4 regions of the Bacillus sp. FJAT-42376 genome follow, and region 1 is predicted to be linked to each of the others. Evidence: a T-box and tRNA genes for the amino acid it is inferred to sense, from the RefSeq annotation. Region 1 holds a T-box; the other regions hold tRNA genes.
The links. The T-box of region 1 lies ahead of CEF21_RS01205 (arginine--tRNA ligase). A T-box ahead of a tRNA ligase gene usually reads a tRNA of that ligase, here a tRNA-Arg.

Region 1 (4,213 bases):
GCAAGCCATGCTTCATCTTCCTTATAATCCGGAATCATTTTTCCGACAAGGCGCCAGAAGGAGCGGTCGTGATTCAGATGGACCATGTGGCACATTTCGTGAACCACCACATAGTCAATCACCCTCGGCGGCGCCATCGCTAGCCGCCAGTTAAAGGTTAGCCGCAGCCCCGAATCACACGTTCCCCACGTTGTTTTGCTGTCCGTAATGCGGACGGAACGCGGCTTTGTTTTAAAATGTTTTTGATGGGCGGAGATTCTTTTTTCCACCAAACCCTTGCACTGCTGATAATAAAACCGCTTCAGCGCCTGCCTGATTTTTTCTTCCTCCAGCTTGCTTACCACTACATGCAGCTCTTCCCCTTTAAAGGAGACATGATCCTGCTCCGCATGTAAATCTTGATGGATTTTTATGGAATAGGATTTCCCTAAATAAAGAAAGCTCTCTCCCTCTTCATACACCTTTACTTGAGGACCAAGCAGACGCTCCTTATTCTCTTTTACTTTTTGCTGAATCAGATTCCATTTTTCCTCTATTACAGCCAGCACAGCAGCATCCAGAGTGCCTTTTGGAGCCTGGACTTCCACATTTCCATATACATCCACATAGATGCCGATGGAAGAGCGCTTTTTATATTGGATATCAAAGCTGATCGTTTCACCTGAATACGTATGAATCATGATTTCCGCCGTTCCTATTCTCTAAATTTGATCGCTAATCCTTTTAAGAAATTACGGGCATATTTGTCCCCGCATTCTTTATAATTTTTGTGGCCTTCTTTTCTCAGCAAGGCACCCAGCTCACCCTTTGTGACGGTGACACCGGCAAGCTCCAATACCTCAAGCATATCCTCTGCCGTGAAGGATAAGGCGATTTTCACTTTCTTTAACAGCACATTATTTGGATGTCCGAGTGTCATTTCAGGTCTTCCAGGCTGGCCCTCCTGCTTCCCTCTTTTAAATACAATAAGGCCGTTTAAAAATGACTCGAACATGAACGGACTGCACGGGATATGGTCTTCGTTTTCTTCATAAACATCATCCTCATTGGATTTTGTGAGGATTTTTCTTACATCTTCTCTGGAAACCTCAACGCCGCCGTATCCAAAAATCTCTTCCACCTCGGAATTTCTCAAATCAAGTGCATATCGTAATCGTATTAGACGATCATTATTATCCATATTCATGGCTATCTCCTGTTTGCGGACTTTAAGCAGAACCGTCCATCGTTTATTTTTATTCTTTAAATCATTAGTCTAACACGATAAGAATAAGTTTTATAGAGACCCTTACGAAACAGGATTGACATTTTCTTCAATTTGGATATACTAATACAAAATATAATGATATTCCAGGACTGGGAGAGTATCTGTTAACTGATGTCAAAGCGAGCCGGGGCGGTGTAAGCCGGTACAGGGGTTAACAGGGAAACGGACCCACGAGAATGGCTTCTGAACTCATACAGTAGGAGGCCACGGCTAAAAACCGTTATTTTATTGAGTGGTTAAACAGATGTTTAACAACAAGAGTGGTACCGCGAATGCTTAAGCCTTCGTCTCTTATACAGAGACGGAGGCTTTTTTATTTTGGAGGAGGGATGAAATGATCAGTAAAGTATTTGAAAGCCGAATCGAGAACACCGTTCAAAGCCTTTTTAAAAAGCTTGGCCTCGTATATAACGGGGAAATCAAGATTCATATTGAGCAGCCAGCCCACTTGGAGCATGGAGATTATTCCACCAATATTGCCATGCAGCTTGGCAAATCTCTGCGCAAGGCGCCTATTGAAATTGCCGGCATGCTGAAAACGCAGCTGGAAGAGGAAAGCAGCACGGATCAGCTGATTAGCAAAATTGACATTGCTCCACCCGGGTTTATCAATTTGTATATAGATTGGAACCATTGGGCTAACAACGACTTCGCCCTGCCTGTGATGACAGGTCAAAAAGCCGTGATTGAGCATACATCGATCAATCCGAATAAGTCCGCACATATCGGTCACCTCCGTAATTCATGTATCGGCGATGTCCTCGTCCGCCTGCTGAAAAGAAAGGGCTTTGAGGTCGAGGTGCACAACTATATTGATGATTTAGGGAATCAGCTGGCAGATACAGTTGTAGGCATTTTGAACATCCCTGAGAAAAAGGAACACTCCCGATTTGGAGACTTTTGCTGGGACATTTACTCAAAGGTCAATGAAGAGTATGAGGAGAATCCGCCCCTTCTGGAGGAGCGGACGACCGTCCTCCATGCCATTGAAGAAGGCAAAGATAATCTAGCGTGGATCGGTTCTCTTGTTGCGGAGCGGATTGTGCGTGAGCATCTTGAAGAAATGAATGAGTTTGGCATATGCTATGACCTGCTCGTATGGGAAAGCCATATTGTAAGGCAGGGATTTTGGGCTTCCGCATTTCATTTACTGAAACAAACGGAGCTATTTCACCTTGAAACGTCCGGGAAGCTTAAAGGATGCTGGGTATTGAAGCAGCCCTCGGCTGAAAATGAAGAAAATGATTTGGAGCATAACCAGGATAAGGTTTTGGTTCGTTCCAACGGAATTTTAACGTATACCGCTAAGGATATCGCCTATCATCTATGGAAATTCGGATTGCTTGAGAACGATTTTTTGTATAAGCGCTTTACTGAAGACCTTTGGACGACAAGCACCACTGGCAACCGTTTATCATACGGGAAGGCCGACCTTGTCATCAATGTCATCGACTACCGCCAGGCATATCCGCAGGCTATGGTGAAGCAAGCGCTCGAAGTTCTTGGGTTTACAAAACAAGCCGAAGAGCTCCGTCATGTAAGTTACGGAGTGGTGTCCCTCAGTCCCCGTGCTGCTAAGGAACTCGGTATCGACATCTCAAGCGGCAAAGCGTCATATGCGATGTCAGGCAGACAGGGAATCGGCATTAAAATTGCGGAACTGCTGGACAGCATGGAGAGTATTATTGAACAGACCCGTTCAGAGAAAAACGGGCTCTCGAGCAGAGCGATTGCCGCGGCCTCCATCCGCTACTATCTGCTTCGATTCAGCCTTTTGACCGAGGTCATCTTTGATATTCAGCAGGCCACAGAAGTCACCGGAAATACAGGTGTCTACCTAATGTATTCCCACGCCCGGGCAGCAAGTGTTTTAACGAAAGCCGGCACAGGGTTCAAAAAGCCAAATGAAATCAGCCATCTGGAAAAAGCAGAATATGCCTTAATCCGCCACATTGCAGCCTGGCCGGACACCCTGGAAGCTGCCTGCAGCGAGCTCTCGCCCAGCACAATCTGCACCTATGCCCATGAACTTGCCACCCTTTTCAATAACTTTTACGCGGCCTGCCCAATCATGAGAGCGGACAATGATCAAAAAGCCTTAAGATTATGGCTTACCTCTCAATTTAAAGTGACCATGGGAGATGCCCTCGGTGTTCTCGGGCTGCCGGCACCTGAGCGGATGTAGGGGTTTGAAGGCAAGTAGGTGTTTAAAGTCAACGATCCATTCTATATTTAACCCGCTTCGAACTCTTAGGGCGGGTTTTTATTTTTTTGATTAGAGCAAGAGATTGTTTTAAGAAAAATCACGAATCTTCAAAAATTTATAGAGATATAAGTCCGTCTTGATGATAAACTCATATCAATAAGTCGTTTTTTCATAGTTAAAACGCTACACCCTTTTGAAAACGCTTTCCTATTGTTAAAATTCTGCTCTAAAGAGGTTGATGAACAATGACAATGCTGATAAAGGAACCATCGATTTTTAATCATAGCGGGAAAAAGATTGTGACGGAGGACCGGGAGATTTCCATCATTGCGAGGATTGAGGAGCCAATGATCGCCATTCTCGGAAATGTATTGAGTAGTGAGGAATGCGAAGAACTCATTGATTTATCAAAGGAACACATGAACCGTTCCAAGATTGGATCAGGGAGAGATGTAAGCGGGATTCGGACGAGCAGCGGCACGTTCCTGCCGGAATCAGAACACGGTGTGACGGCGCGGATTGAAAGACGGGTGGCCCAGATTATGAATATTCCCTCAAGTCATGGAGAAGGGCTTCATATATTAAATTATAAACCGGGAGAAGAGTACAAAGCTCACCACGACTATTTTAAGACGGCCGCGAACCCAAGAATCAGCACACTGGTCATGTACTTGAATGATGTGGAGGAAGGCGGGGAAACGTACTTCCCTCATCTGAAGCTCTCCATTCCCCCTCAAAAA
Region 2 (4,213 bases), 1.5 Mb from region 1:
AATGAAACTTTTAAGACAGCCCCTTCTATCTACTCTTTTACTCTATATCTCAAATAATTAAAGTTCGAGGTTGGAATTTCTTTAACGGTGGTGCCATCCTGACCTTTATACACTTCAAATTCCCGGTAGGTTTCAACTTGATAAGTGATCCCTTTGTCCTCCACTTTCTTCGTCCCGACAAGCCGGTCTTCGAGGTCAAACGGATCCTCTGAAGCATCCGCCGGCACGCCCTGGACCGATACCGTTTCCTCATCCCCGCCGATCAGGACCGGGCTGTGAATTTTTTCATTCCGAATGTCCCAGGAACCCATATATACAGAAGCACCAATGATGCACAGAGCCATAAGTGCCGGCCATATACTCTTCCTTATGCTCACAGGCGGTTCCCCTCCTTGTTTTTAATTATTTTATTCGGATGGCGGGAAAAACATGTCCAAAGAAAAAACCGCAAACCATAAACGGTTTGCGGCTGCTTTTCAGTTAATCAAACTTTCAGTTCCTTCTCCATTGCCTTCGTCACGGTACTCAATTACTTTTCCATCGTCCGTTTTATGATAGATCGTAAATCGTTCAACTGTATTTTCAGGTGTATAGTAGATGAACACCTGCGCTTCCATTTTGCCTGCTTTTATCCCTTCGACGTCCGGGTCGGCTGCGGCAGGCTTATAGCCATCCGCCGGCATGTAATCATAGCGGAATGCCTTGGAGCCATCCTCGGTCGTTACTTCTGACGGCTGTGTATTCTGAAGCACACTTTCGGCTTCTTCTTTTGTTAATCCGATTGAAATTTCATCTCTCATTTCAAAAGGAGAGACATAATGTGTTTCTTCTTGAGCGGGCTGCTCCTCTCCAGTATCTCCCTGGTCAGGCTCTTCTGTTTCCGTTCCTGCATTTTCATCTGCAGGTTCTGTTTCTGCTTGATCCTGCTCTTCTTTCGCAGGTTCTTCTTCTTTGGCCGTACCCTGATCAGGTGACTCTTCTTTAGCCGGCTGTTCCGCTTGACCCTGCTCGTCTTGAACGGATTGCTCTGTTTTGGCAGGTTCTGCTTTTCTTTCGCCTGATGATGATTCCTGGGATTGGCAGCCAGCGGCAAAAATCAGCATGAAAGCGGCTCCCAGCGTAATAATGTGCTTGTACATGATGGATAAGACCTCCCGAATTAAAATCACAAAAATAATGGTACCATAAAATCATGCAGCAAAGGAAAATCATTGAAGATCTTTCATAGTATTTGTCGAATCCTATCCCGAATAGGTTTCATAAAACAGCAAATTAAATCGTGTGCATTTTTTCTCTTTAATCAGGGCTAAGGCCGCTCCTTAAACCGGACCATCATATCTATATGAGGAATGCCGTCTTCCAAATAGGTTTCCGTTACAGCCTCAAACCCGAATGAACCATAGAAGTCCCGTAAATATTCCTGAGCCTGAATTTGCACAGCGGGTTCCATTTGTTCCTCCCGAATGAATTCAAGCGCTTTTTCCATTAACATCACGGCCAGTCCTTGTCCTCTGTATTCCGCTTTAACGAGAACCCTGCCTATGGATGCCTCCGGAAAAGAGATACCGGCGGGCAGAAGCCTTGCGTAAGCAGTGATCTCTCCGTCTATTTCATGATAAAGGTGAAAGGATGCCAAGTCCTTCCCATCCACTTCAAGATACGGACAATTTTGTTCCACTACAAATACCTGCGTTCTTTCCCTTAAAATCGAGTAAAGCGTTTCAGCTGATAATTCCTGAAAACTCTTAATCTCCCAGCCCATCATCTATCACCTCATCAAAATTCTTTTTTGGAGAATGGCTGCAGGAGCTTCACGCCCTTCCGGTTCGCCGGGAGCACTTTTAGATCGGCAAGGAGATGACTCGCATACCCAGCTATAGAAGTATAAAATACACCCTGAATCTGCAAATCCTGTTCCAGATAAAAACCGATAAAACCAAAATAAATTAAACCGATGATGGAATGTGTAATTCCTCTATGAGGCTGTCGCGATGCTGCACAAATGAAAACCCCCATCAAAATGATCCACATCTCATTTAAAACCATCCCTGCCCCTGCAATGACAACTCCAGTCATTAAAAGGATGGTCCTCTTTTTCATAAAAATTCTTGGCAGGGCAATCAGACCTGCTCCAATCACCATCCCTAGCCACTGCTGCGTCCCTCTTTCAGTCAGGGCACTGTCACTTGCGAGCAGGACACCCATCAGAGCGAGCAGCCCATAAATCCACTTTCTTGAGGTGAGTGTATTCGATAGCTTTCCGTTTACATCTAAATCCGGTACAAGCCCGGAAAGGACCCCGATTCCAATTAAAGAAGCAGCCGCAACCGGATCTGCATGGTGGCCATATGCGACAGCCATACCGGCTGCGCCGCCAATAAAAGCATGTGAACTTCCTCTCATCATCCATCCGCCTATTCTAGCTGTTATGTATTCTCATCTATTATAGCAAACATACGCTCGCATCTATAGGTTTTTCTTTGACCTTCTTCATGTTTTGATTTATAATGTTGTTCTATGTCCCAGTAGCTCAGCAGGATAGAGCGACAGCCTCCTAAGCTGTAGGCCGTGAGTTCGAATCTCGCCTGGGACGTCAAAAAGCAGCCGCTTTCCTGTTCACAGGATTTGCCGGCTGCTTTTTTTTTGAACCTCTATTAAACTTTGCTGCTGATTTCCGTTACAGGCGCTCGCTTTCCACTTCAATAAACTAGTGTTAAAAATCAACATAAGGCCTTAATAGGACCTACAAAAACTCGTTTTGGACTTATATGATGGCAGGATCATACATGTATTTGCATCCTCTCTTGCAGTTCTTCTACTAATTTTTGAGCACCTTCAGGACTCAAAATGATTTTCCCGTCGGCAAAAGACTGATTTTCCGCGCTGATTTCCCCCGTAACCAAGCAGCTGTCCTGAGAGGTATACTTTTGCAGCACAATTTTCTCATCATCCAGGAAAATTTCAATTGGATCTTTATCTTCAATATGCAGCGCTCTTCTTAACTCGATTGGCAGGACAACCCGTCCAAGTTCATCTACTTTTCTGACGATTCCTGTAGATTTCATTTCCTTGCCTCCAATCTTTATGATTTCTTGCATATCTATTATGTACCATTTCCTTATATTTTTGTAAAATGATAGGTTTTAAATTCCCGCTGTTTTAAAGTTGCCTACACTTCCAATCTCCATTTCTACCCACCCCTTCCCGGGAAAGGTCTGAGCGGAAAATATCGAATTTCCTCGAAAAAAGAAGAAAAAAGGCTTAACCTTCCTTCAATATGGGTATAAACCTTATACCCTTTATACTTTTTAAGCGTTCCCTTTAAACAGGCTTGATGCAACATTCTCTCCCCATTTCTTATCCTCTTCTAAAATACATAAGGATTAGGGCTGCAGATCGTACAGTCAATGGATAAGACAGCAGGAAAGAAGGAAAGAAAACAGATGTATAAAACTGGAGGTGCAGGTATTTGCTAAAACTGACGAATGTATCAAAGATTTACAAAGGCGGAAAACATGCAGTAAAAGAAATCAATCTGGAGATCGAAAAAGGCGAATTTATCTGCTTCATCGGACCAAGCGGATGCGGGAAAACCACGACCATGAAAATGATCAACCGGATGATTGAACCTTCAGAGGGAGACATTTTCATCGAAGGGGAAAACATTCTGGATAAAGACCCGGTTCAGCTCAGACGTGAAATCGGTTACGTCATCCAGCAGATCGGTTTATTCCCTCATATGACCATCCAGCAAAATATTGTGCTCGTACCGAAATTGCTGAAATGGCCGGAAGATAAAAAGAGAGCCAGAGCCGAAGAGCTTCTTAAGCTCGTTGATATGGGGCCTGAATACCTTGACCGCTACCCTCACGAATTGAGCGGAGGACAGCAGCAGCGGATTGGCGTGCTGCGTGCACTTGCAGCTGATCCGCCGCTGATTCTTATGGATGAGCCATTTGGGGCGCTGGACCCCATTACACGGGATGCCCTTCAGGAAGAATTTAAGAAACTTCAGAAAACCTTACATAAAACGATTGTGTTTGTTACTCACGATATGGATGAAGCGATTAAACTGGCTGACCGGATTGTCATTCTTCGGGGAGGAGAAATTGTCCAGGTCGGGACGCCTGATGAAATCCTAAGAAATCCAGCGAATGAATTTGTCGAAGAATTTATCGGAAAAGAACGTCTGCTACAGGCCCGGCCGAATCTG
Region 3 (4,213 bases), 570 kb from region 1:
TCATCTGTGCGATCCTTTCAAACAAGACATCGGGACTTTTTTTGTCCCTACGAGACATATTATGTCCCACTTACTGCAAAAAAAATCTCCCTGCTACACATTTATTTTAACAGGGAGGGAAAGCTTATTCAATCCTAACATCCTCATGTATCCGCTTACTTAAAAAATCTTTTTTTACTTGCCCGTATACCAGGGTTTTTCCGTCCATTTCAATGACCGGAATCATCAATCCGTACTTTTCAGTCAGACCATCATCTTTTTGAATGTCCACTATTGTATAGGACCCATCCATCTCCTCACACAGTTCCGCTATGATGTTAACTGCTTCTTCACAAAGATGGCAGCCTTCTCTTGAATAGACGGTCAAATTAATCATTCCCTGCCTCCGTATAGCGTCTTCTTAAAGAAGACGGCGGTATTTTCAGCTGATCGCGATACTTGGCAACCGTTCGCCTTGAAATCTTTAAATCATGCCTTTCCAGCATAGCAGAGGCAATCATCTGGTCTGATAGCGGCGATGTTTTATCTTCGCTCTCTACTAAGCGCAGCAGCATTTCCTTCGCGCCAGCTGCAGACTGTTCCGTTTCCTGCAGAGATCCTATTTTATTGACTAGGAAGGATTTCATTTCAAGCGTCCCATAGGGTGTTTGCACATATTTTCCTTTTATCGCTCTGCTGACAGTGGATTCATGGAATCCGGACGCTTCAGCTAAGTCGTTTAATGTCAGCGGTTTAAGCATTTCCCGTTTTCCTGAAAGAAAAAAGGCCTCTTGGAACGCAACAATTTGTTTCATGATTTGGACCATGGTTTGTTTTCGATGGTCCATCGTTTTCAGCAGCCATGTCCCCTGCTGTTCTTTAGCGGACAAATATTTCTTCAGTTCAGTCTGCCCATGCTGATTTTTCAGGCTCTCATATTTTCTGCTGATTCTGATTTGGGGTACCGCTTCATCGTTGCAGGCTGCCGCGATTCCAGTTTCCCGACGCTCTACAATTAGATCCGGAATAATGTAGGAGGCTTGCCCTCCCGCAAATGCGCTGCCCGGCTTTGGCTGGAGGCGGAGGGTAAAATCAAACACATCCTGAATGTCCTCCATGCTGAATCCTGAAATTTTCTTTAAAAGCTTCCAGGACCGTTCCGCAAAAAGCTTGAAATGATCCCTGATGACCGCCTCTGCCACTTTCGGCTTCTCTGTCATCCTCTGCATTTGCAGCAAAAGACATTCCTGCAGGCTTCTCGCCCCAATGCCTGCAGGGTCCAGGCTTTGCAAAACGTCTATACACCGGTTTGCTTCTTCCGCCGTTAATCCAGTACTGCAGAGCGCATTTTCGGCATCACCGTCCAAGTAACCGTTTTCATCAAGCATATCGATTAAGAGCCTTGTTCCCTTAGCAATAGATCCATTCGTGCCTGTCAGCCTCAGCTGCTCTTGCAAGTGATCAGATAAGCTATATGGAGCAGCGCTGGCAGTTTCCATTATGCTGAAATCTCCGCTTTTCCTTTTTGATATTTTTCTATGGTAAAATACATTCAAACCAGATTGTTCTTTTATTTCAATTAGGGGATTATCCAGAGCCAGTTCCTGTATATACCGCTCCAGTTCCATTGAGTTATATTGGAGAAGGGCAAGTGCCTGTTTCAGCTCCTGGGACATATGAAGCTTTAAGGACTGCTCCTGTGATAAGCCTTGTTTAATTTTCATAACGGTCCTACCTCCTCCCTTCATTTTACATGAAGCTAAGGGATTTTAGGAGAAAAATCAGAAAGGAGAATCCTTCATGAGCGAACTTTTTTCCATTCCTTATTTCGAACAGAATTTTCGCCAGCATATTGAAATGAATCAGGGAAAAATGGCCAAAACAGATGCGATGAACAGCTATTACCGTTCTGTAGTATCGACGCTTGTTCAGGACCAGCTGACAAAAAACGCTGAAGTGCTTAAGCGGATTCAGCATCTGGACAAAGCATACAGCACAGTTAAAGCTGAACAAAAACAACAGTAAACATTTCCTCTTTTCTTATCTAAAAATATTTGGTACAATCCATAAATCAGCAGTGATTCTGCTGCTGCACACACGTCCATTCCAGCCAGTGCCTATGCGCACTGGAGTGTACATAATTCTTATAAAATCAATTTAACCGCCTTCCGGTTCGGGATGGCGGTTTTTTATGCAATTTCAAGGATGACATTTGCATCAAAATAAAGCTTGCAGGGGCTAAATGGCCATCTTCGCCATAACGTTTTCATAAAGCCCCGCGGTTTTCCCAGCGGTCATTTAACCTGCTTGTGCTGAAAAAGGATACGGAGTATGCACCTGGCGATGCCTCTGAGATCCTGTGCAAATCAAAAAAAGCCCCTCCAGCATAGCCAGAAGGACTGTTCTTATTATGTATGGCGCGCTCGAAGGGATTCGAACCCCCGACAGACGTGGTACCGGAAACCACCGCTCTATCCAACTGAGCTACGAGCGCCTTAAGTGTCAGCAAGGAATATTATATGATACTAACCCCAATAAATCAAGCACTTTATTATTGATAATGAGAAGCTTTGCAAATTTCCAAACCGTTTAAACTATGATCCACCGGAACTGCAGGCAGTAATCGAAGAAGTTCTTTATCATTCCAATGGCATTCAGGCAATTAAACTGTACGGCAAAAAGCCGAGGGCACCCGTTATGAGGATGCTTAAGTGCGCGCCATGTGTCACTTAAGCATCCGATCCGGCAATCCGCAGGAGCCCATTTACAAAAACCCTATGAATCAAGCTTTCTTTTCCGAAGCGGCTTTTCAAGCGAATAGTATTCTTCTTCCAAATCCAGAAGCTTCTCATTCAGCAATGCCCTTGCATCTTCCACTCCCTGGTTATAAAAATAAGGCCCCAGCTCATTGCCAATGTACTCAAGAAAAATTTCAGCAGCCAGGTCGCCGATTTCCTCATCCCATTCTTTGTACAGGTAGTCCTGCAGCTTGGAAATCATATCGGCCTTCGCTTCCTTCTTCAGTTTAATCATTCGATTCCGCCCTTTCCTTTTGAGAAACCTCAATCGGCTTTCATTGAATCTTATCTTATCATTCCGAAGAACCTTTTGTCTGATTTGTTATCTTTTAAAATACGGACTTCCCGGATAATATCTTTTCTAAGCGATGGGCTATATGTGAATGGCATCTATCGTTTATGCTGTTTAAATCCTTATGAAAGGGGTATGATGAATACAGTCGGCATAGACTGTTAAAAGCCGGTTGTTTTTGTTTGACCTTTATTGACCATAATTGTATGATGATAGTACATAAGGAAATTACATATTAAAAGGGAGGCTATACTGTGAATTTAATTCCTACAGTTATTGAGCAAACGAACCGCGGAGAACGTGCATACGATATTTATTCCCGCTTGCTGAAAGACCGAATCATTATGCTTGGGAGCGGAATTGACGACAATGTAGCAAACGCTGTTGTTGCCCAGCTTTTATTCCTTGAAGCAGAAGATCCAGAAAAGGATATTTCCATTTACATCAATAGCCCTGGCGGATCCATTACAGCTGGTATGGCCATTTATGATACCATGCAGTTCATTAAACCGGATGTTAATACTATCTGTATCGGTATGGCTGCATCAATGGGTGCATTCCTTCTTGCAGCAGGCACGAAAGGCAAGCGCTATGCCCTTCCAAACAGTGAGGTTATGATCCATCAGCCTCTTGGAGGAGCTCAAGGTCAAGCAACAGAAATTGAAATTGCCGCTAAGCGCATTCTATTCCTTCGTGAAAAATTGAATCAAATTCTTTCAGACCGCACTGGACAGCCGCTTGAAGTGATCAGCCGCGACACGGACCGCGATAACTTCATGACAGCTGAAAGAGCACTGGAATACGGTTTGATCGATAAAATTATGAACCGCAACATTTTGGATAACAGCGAGAAGAAGTAACAAAAAAAACGGATTGCCCTTTTCAGGCAATCCGTTTTTTATATCTCCTGATGCACATATTCCTCAAGCGCTTCAAGCGCCTCTTGTTCATCATGCCCCTCTGCGATCAGCGTGATTGTGGAACCTGTGCCAATGGCAAGACTCATTAATCCCATAATGCTTTTGGCGTTTACCTTTTTTCCTTCTTTTTCGAGAAAAATGTCCGAGCCATATCGATTGGCTTCTTGAACAAATAAAGCTGCAGGACGTGCTTGCAGGCCATTTTTCAGGCGGACTTCCACTTG
Region 4 (4,213 bases), 1.2 Mb from region 1:
AGGACATCCGCTTCCTGAAAGGCATCGGATCCGATAACCGTTGAGGCTACCTGCCCGGTAAAAACCACGAGTGGAAGCGAGTCAATCATGGCATCTGCAAGACCTGTTACAAGATTTGTAGCCCCGGGTCCCGAAGTAGCGATAACTACCCCGGGCCTGCCTGAAATCCTTGCATATCCCTCAGCAGCATGAATGGCACCCTGTTCATGTCTCGTCAGAATATGAAACAGCCCTGAATCATACAGTTTGTCGTAAAGCGGAAGGACAGCTCCTCCCGGATATCCAAAAAGCACTTCTACCTTTTCTCTTTTCAGCGCTTCAATCAGCATGCTGCCTCCGGTCATCCTTAAAGGCTGTTCGAGCTGTACCTCATCCATCTCTGCTTGCAGTTTCATGTTTTTGCCTCCTCTTCTTTCAAAAGCGTCTCATCCCCAAAACGTGCGCCTCCGCAAAACGGTAAAGCAATATAAAAACCTCTCCACCCCTCATAAGACCCGTATACAGCGGATCAAAGGGGCGAAGAGGTTAGATCTCTGCGCGGTACCACCCTTTTTCATGGCCATCCAGCCATCTCAGGAACAATCATGTTCGTTTTAATAACGAGTGCTTCGGATGCACCCGGCCCTTTCTACTTCATTCAAAAGGGCACTCCGAGGTGAGTTCATCATCCGTGCCAACACCGGCTTCCAGCGACCCGGCTCTCTGTAGATGGCTGATTCAGACAATTACTTTTCCCCGTCATTGTTTTGCTTTATGAGTTTGCAGACTTTAGCTGACATGAAGATTTTCTTCAGGAAGATTCACTTTTTCGCCTTCTTCAATCACTTTTCGTCTAAACTGTTCAAGCAGATATTTCGTGTGCTCACCCGGCGTACCGTTTCCAATCACTCTTCCATCCACTTTGACTACGGCAATCACTTCAGCTGCCGTTCCTGTGAGGAAAACCTCTTCGGCTGTATAAACATCATGGCGTGTAAAGGGCTCTTCCGAAACCTGGTAGCCGAGTTCATGGGCAATATCAATAATGGCATTCCTTGTGATCCCTTCGAGTGCCCCGATATAGCCCGGCGGCGTAAGCAGCTTGCCCTTTTTAACAATAAAGACGTTATCGGCTGATCCTTCAGCTACGTAGCCTTGATCGTTCAGCATGAGTGCTTCGCTCACATTTGCAAGGTGTGCCTCAATCTTTACAAGAATGTTGTTTAAGTAGTTTAATGATTTTACCTTGGGGCTTAATACGTCCGGCCGGTTTCTTCTTGTAGGCACCGTAACGATATCGATTCCAGATTCATAAAGGTGTTTTGGAAAAATGGCCAGCGGTTCAACAATGATGACCACATTCGCTGCCGGACATTTATAAGGGTCCAGTCCGAGATCCCCTACTCCTCTTGAAACTACGAGACGGATGTAGGCATTTCTAAGTCCATTCTTTTCCACTGTCTGAATGACAAGTTTCGTTAAGTCTTCCTGGCTGTATGGCATATTGAGCAAAATGGATTTGCCTGATTCATAAAGCCGGTCCATATGCTCTTTCATTCGAAAGATGTTCCCGTTGTATACCCTGATTCCTTCAAATATGCCATCTCCGTACAAGAATCCGTGATCGTATACAGAAATCTTGGCATCTTCCTTCCGTACAAATTCACCGTTCAAGAAGATCCACTGATCACTCATGCCTGGTCACACCTTTCCTTTAATGTAAAGACGCTTTAAACGAATACAAAATAAGTTGTAAAAAAAATCCTATAACAACGTTATATGGATGATTTAAAGTTGTAAAATGCCGTGTGTTGAATGTTTGAACCTATCTTACGCCCGTTCCAGACGAGAGTCAACACCCTTTTTCTAAATTAACTGATAATTTAGATTAATTAAATAATTTGTATACGCTTACATCCGCGTCATAATAGGAAAAGCTTTTTTGCAATTTTTTTGTACTTTTTTCTGACAGGGTTTTTTGACAGGATTCGAAAGGGGATCACACAATGAGGACAATTTATTTTCGCAGCAAAACAAAAAACCTTCTGAAAAAAATTTTTTCAGAAGGTTGAGTATGTAATAGTATGGCGTCCCAGGAGAGATTCGAACTCCCGACCGTACGCTTAGAAGGCGTATGCTCTATCCGGCTGAGCTACTGGGACATGATTTTGTTTCAGCTGATTTGTTGTTTCTGTATCAGCGACAAGATTTATTATATTTTCTTTCGATAATAAAGTCAATAACTTTTCAAAAGTTTTTTTGGAAAAGGAGGAATTTCTTCCTCCCTCTTATATTTTATGCAAAGGAATAGGATTTTTCCAGCTCTTTTATAGGATTTCCTGAAAAATCATAAAATAAAACATGCGCTTGCTGATCTTCAAGGGTGATTATAGCATAGGACCTCTCAGGGCGCACTCTCGGCAGCCGAATGCTGCCTGGATTAATAAACAGGATGCGGTCGTTCATTTCGCTGCCTGCGATATGGGTATGCCCGAAGCAAACAATTGATGCTCCTGTCTCCTGAGCTTTATATTTTAAATTCATAAGGGTGGATTTCACGGAGTGCAGATGCCCGTGGGCAATCAGGAACCGGTACTGCCCTGCTTCTTGAACAAGTTCATCGGGATATCTTGTATCAAAATCACAGTTTCCCCCTACAATCCACATTGAATGGACTGCCTGATCATCTGCCTGGAGTTCTGAATCCCCGCAGTGGATAACGGCGGATGTCTCATTTTTATGCCGGTCAATTATTAAGGCCATTTCCTCTGTAAGGCCGTGGCTGTCGCTCATAATCAGCACTTTCATTGCAATCCCCCCGTTAGAAGTACTCTCGAATCAGCTTCTCCAGCTTTTTCAGCGCATCTGCCCGATGGCTGATTTTGTTCTTTTCAGCCTGTGTAAGCTCTGCCATCGTCACACCTTTGTCCTTCACCAAAAAGATCGGATCATAGCCAAAGCCATTCATTCCTGCCGGAGTTTCCGTGATCAGTCCCTCAACAGATCCCTCGACGGTTTTTGTTTCTTTGCCTGGAGCAGCAATCGCCAGCGCACATCTGAACCTGCCCGTTCTTTGCTCCTTCTCCACGTCTTTCATATTCTCCAATACTTTTCTTATATTGGCGGCATCATCTTTTTCTTCCCCCGCATACCTCGCCGAATAAATTCCAGGGTCTCCTCCAAGCGAATCTATGGAGAGACCAGAATCATCGGCAATGACTGGCTTTCCGGTAAGCCTGGAGATGGTTTCAGCTTTCAGAATCGCATTTTCTTCGAAGGAATGGCCGGTTTCCTCTACGTCCGGAAGATTTGGAAACTCGTTAAGCGAAACCGTCTGAAATCCTTTCGGTTCAAAAAGAGATTTAAATTCTGCGGCTTTCCCTTCATTACGTGTGGCAATTATGATTTGGCTCACTTGTTTCAACCTTCTTTCTCAAGATTTTTGACAATATGAGAGGCCCAATCACCCAAAACCGATTTTTGATGTTCAATTAATGTATGTATACCCTCTTCTGCCAGATCTAAAAGTTTGTTCAGCTGATTCCTTGAGAAGGTTGCTTCCTCACCTGTTCCCTGCAGCTCCACCAATTCATTTCTGGACGTCATAATGACATTCATATCCACTTCCGCAGAAGAGTCTTCTATGTAATTCAAATCCAGGATTTCACCGTTTTCAGGATCAATTCCAACGGAAGTAGCCGCAAGGAAATCTGTTACAGGCAATTCGGTTAAAATATTTTTATCCACAAGCTTGCCAAGTGCAATCGTCATAGCAGTAAATGCTCCTGTTATGGAAGCGGTTCTAGTTCCCCCATCTGCCTGAATCACATCACAGTCAATCCAGATTGTCCTTTCTCCAAGCTTATTCAGGTCGACAACGGCTCTTAAAGCCCGTCCGATTAAACGCTGAATTTCCATCGTTCTTCCTGAAACTTTTCCTTTTGAAGATTCTCTTATGGTTCTTTGCTCAGTTGCTCTCGGGAGCATGGAGTACTCTGCCGTAATCCACCCTTTCCCCTGCCCTCTCATGAAAGGAGGCACTCGGTCCTCAATACTCGCATTGCAGATGACTTTTGTATTTCCAACTGTAATTAAAACAGACCCTTCCGGATGTGTAATAAATTCTGTTTGCATTTCCACTGGTCTAAGCTGATTTTTGGTTCTTCCATCGTTTCTCATCCAATAAACCTCCGTCCAAATAACAGGCATAGCGCTCCGCCTGCAATAAATAAGA

Region 2: it encodes a tRNA-Arg, which carries the amino acid that the T-box ahead of CEF21_RS01205 (arginine--tRNA ligase) is inferred to sense. The anticodon was not compared.
Region 3: it encodes a tRNA-Arg, which carries the amino acid that the T-box ahead of CEF21_RS01205 (arginine--tRNA ligase) is inferred to sense. The anticodon was not compared.
Region 4: it encodes a tRNA-Arg, which carries the amino acid that the T-box ahead of CEF21_RS01205 (arginine--tRNA ligase) is inferred to sense. The anticodon was not compared.

Annotation. Positions count from the first base shown of each region.
Region 1 covers NZ_CP033906.1:251,891-256,103, forward strand. The annotation lists gene CEF21_RS01195 (M48 family metallopeptidase) at 1-680, opposite strand, end outside; gene CEF21_RS01200 (YehS family protein) at 695-1,180, opposite strand; T-box leader at 1,344-1,562, shown strand; gene CEF21_RS01205 (arginine--tRNA ligase) at 1,602-3,452, shown strand; gene CEF21_RS01210 (2OG-Fe(II) oxygenase) at 3,719-4,213, shown strand, end outside.
Region 2 covers NZ_CP033906.1:1,793,289-1,797,501, reverse strand. The annotation lists gene CEF21_RS09110 (hypothetical protein) at 30-377, opposite strand; gene CEF21_RS09105 (hypothetical protein) at 477-1,139, opposite strand; gene CEF21_RS09100 (GNAT family N-acetyltransferase) at 1,307-1,762, opposite strand; gene CEF21_RS09095 (metal-dependent hydrolase) at 1,777-2,406, opposite strand; tRNA gene CEF21_RS09090 (tRNA-Arg) at 2,520-2,593, shown strand; gene CEF21_RS09085 (AbrB/MazE/SpoVT family DNA-binding domain-containing protein) at 2,781-3,065, opposite strand; gene CEF21_RS09080 (betaine/proline/choline family ABC transporter ATP-binding protein) at 3,470-4,213, shown strand, end outside.
Region 3 covers NZ_CP033906.1:3,936,058-3,940,270, forward strand. The annotation lists gene CEF21_RS19795 (sugar-binding transcriptional regulator) at 1-4, opposite strand, end outside; gene CEF21_RS19800 (glutaredoxin family protein) at 125-376, opposite strand; gene rpoN (RNA polymerase factor sigma-54) at 369-1,703, opposite strand; gene yvfG (protein YvfG) at 1,780-2,004, shown strand; tRNA gene CEF21_RS19815 (tRNA-Arg) at 2,395-2,473, opposite strand; gene CEF21_RS19820 (DUF2164 domain-containing protein) at 2,755-3,012, opposite strand; gene clpP (ATP-dependent Clp endopeptidase proteolytic subunit ClpP) at 3,324-3,929, shown strand; gene CEF21_RS19830 (HPr family phosphocarrier protein) at 3,968-4,213, opposite strand, start outside.
Region 4 covers NZ_CP033906.1:3,293,130-3,297,342, forward strand. The annotation lists gene ilvB (acetolactate synthase large subunit) at 1-395, opposite strand, end outside; T-box leader at 510-751, opposite strand; gene ilvE (branched-chain-amino-acid transaminase) at 769-1,674, opposite strand; tRNA gene CEF21_RS16540 (tRNA-Arg) at 2,065-2,141, opposite strand; gene CEF21_RS16545 (metallophosphoesterase family protein) at 2,275-2,787, opposite strand; gene CEF21_RS16550 (XTP/dITP diphosphatase) at 2,801-3,394, opposite strand; gene rph (ribonuclease PH) at 3,400-4,158, opposite strand.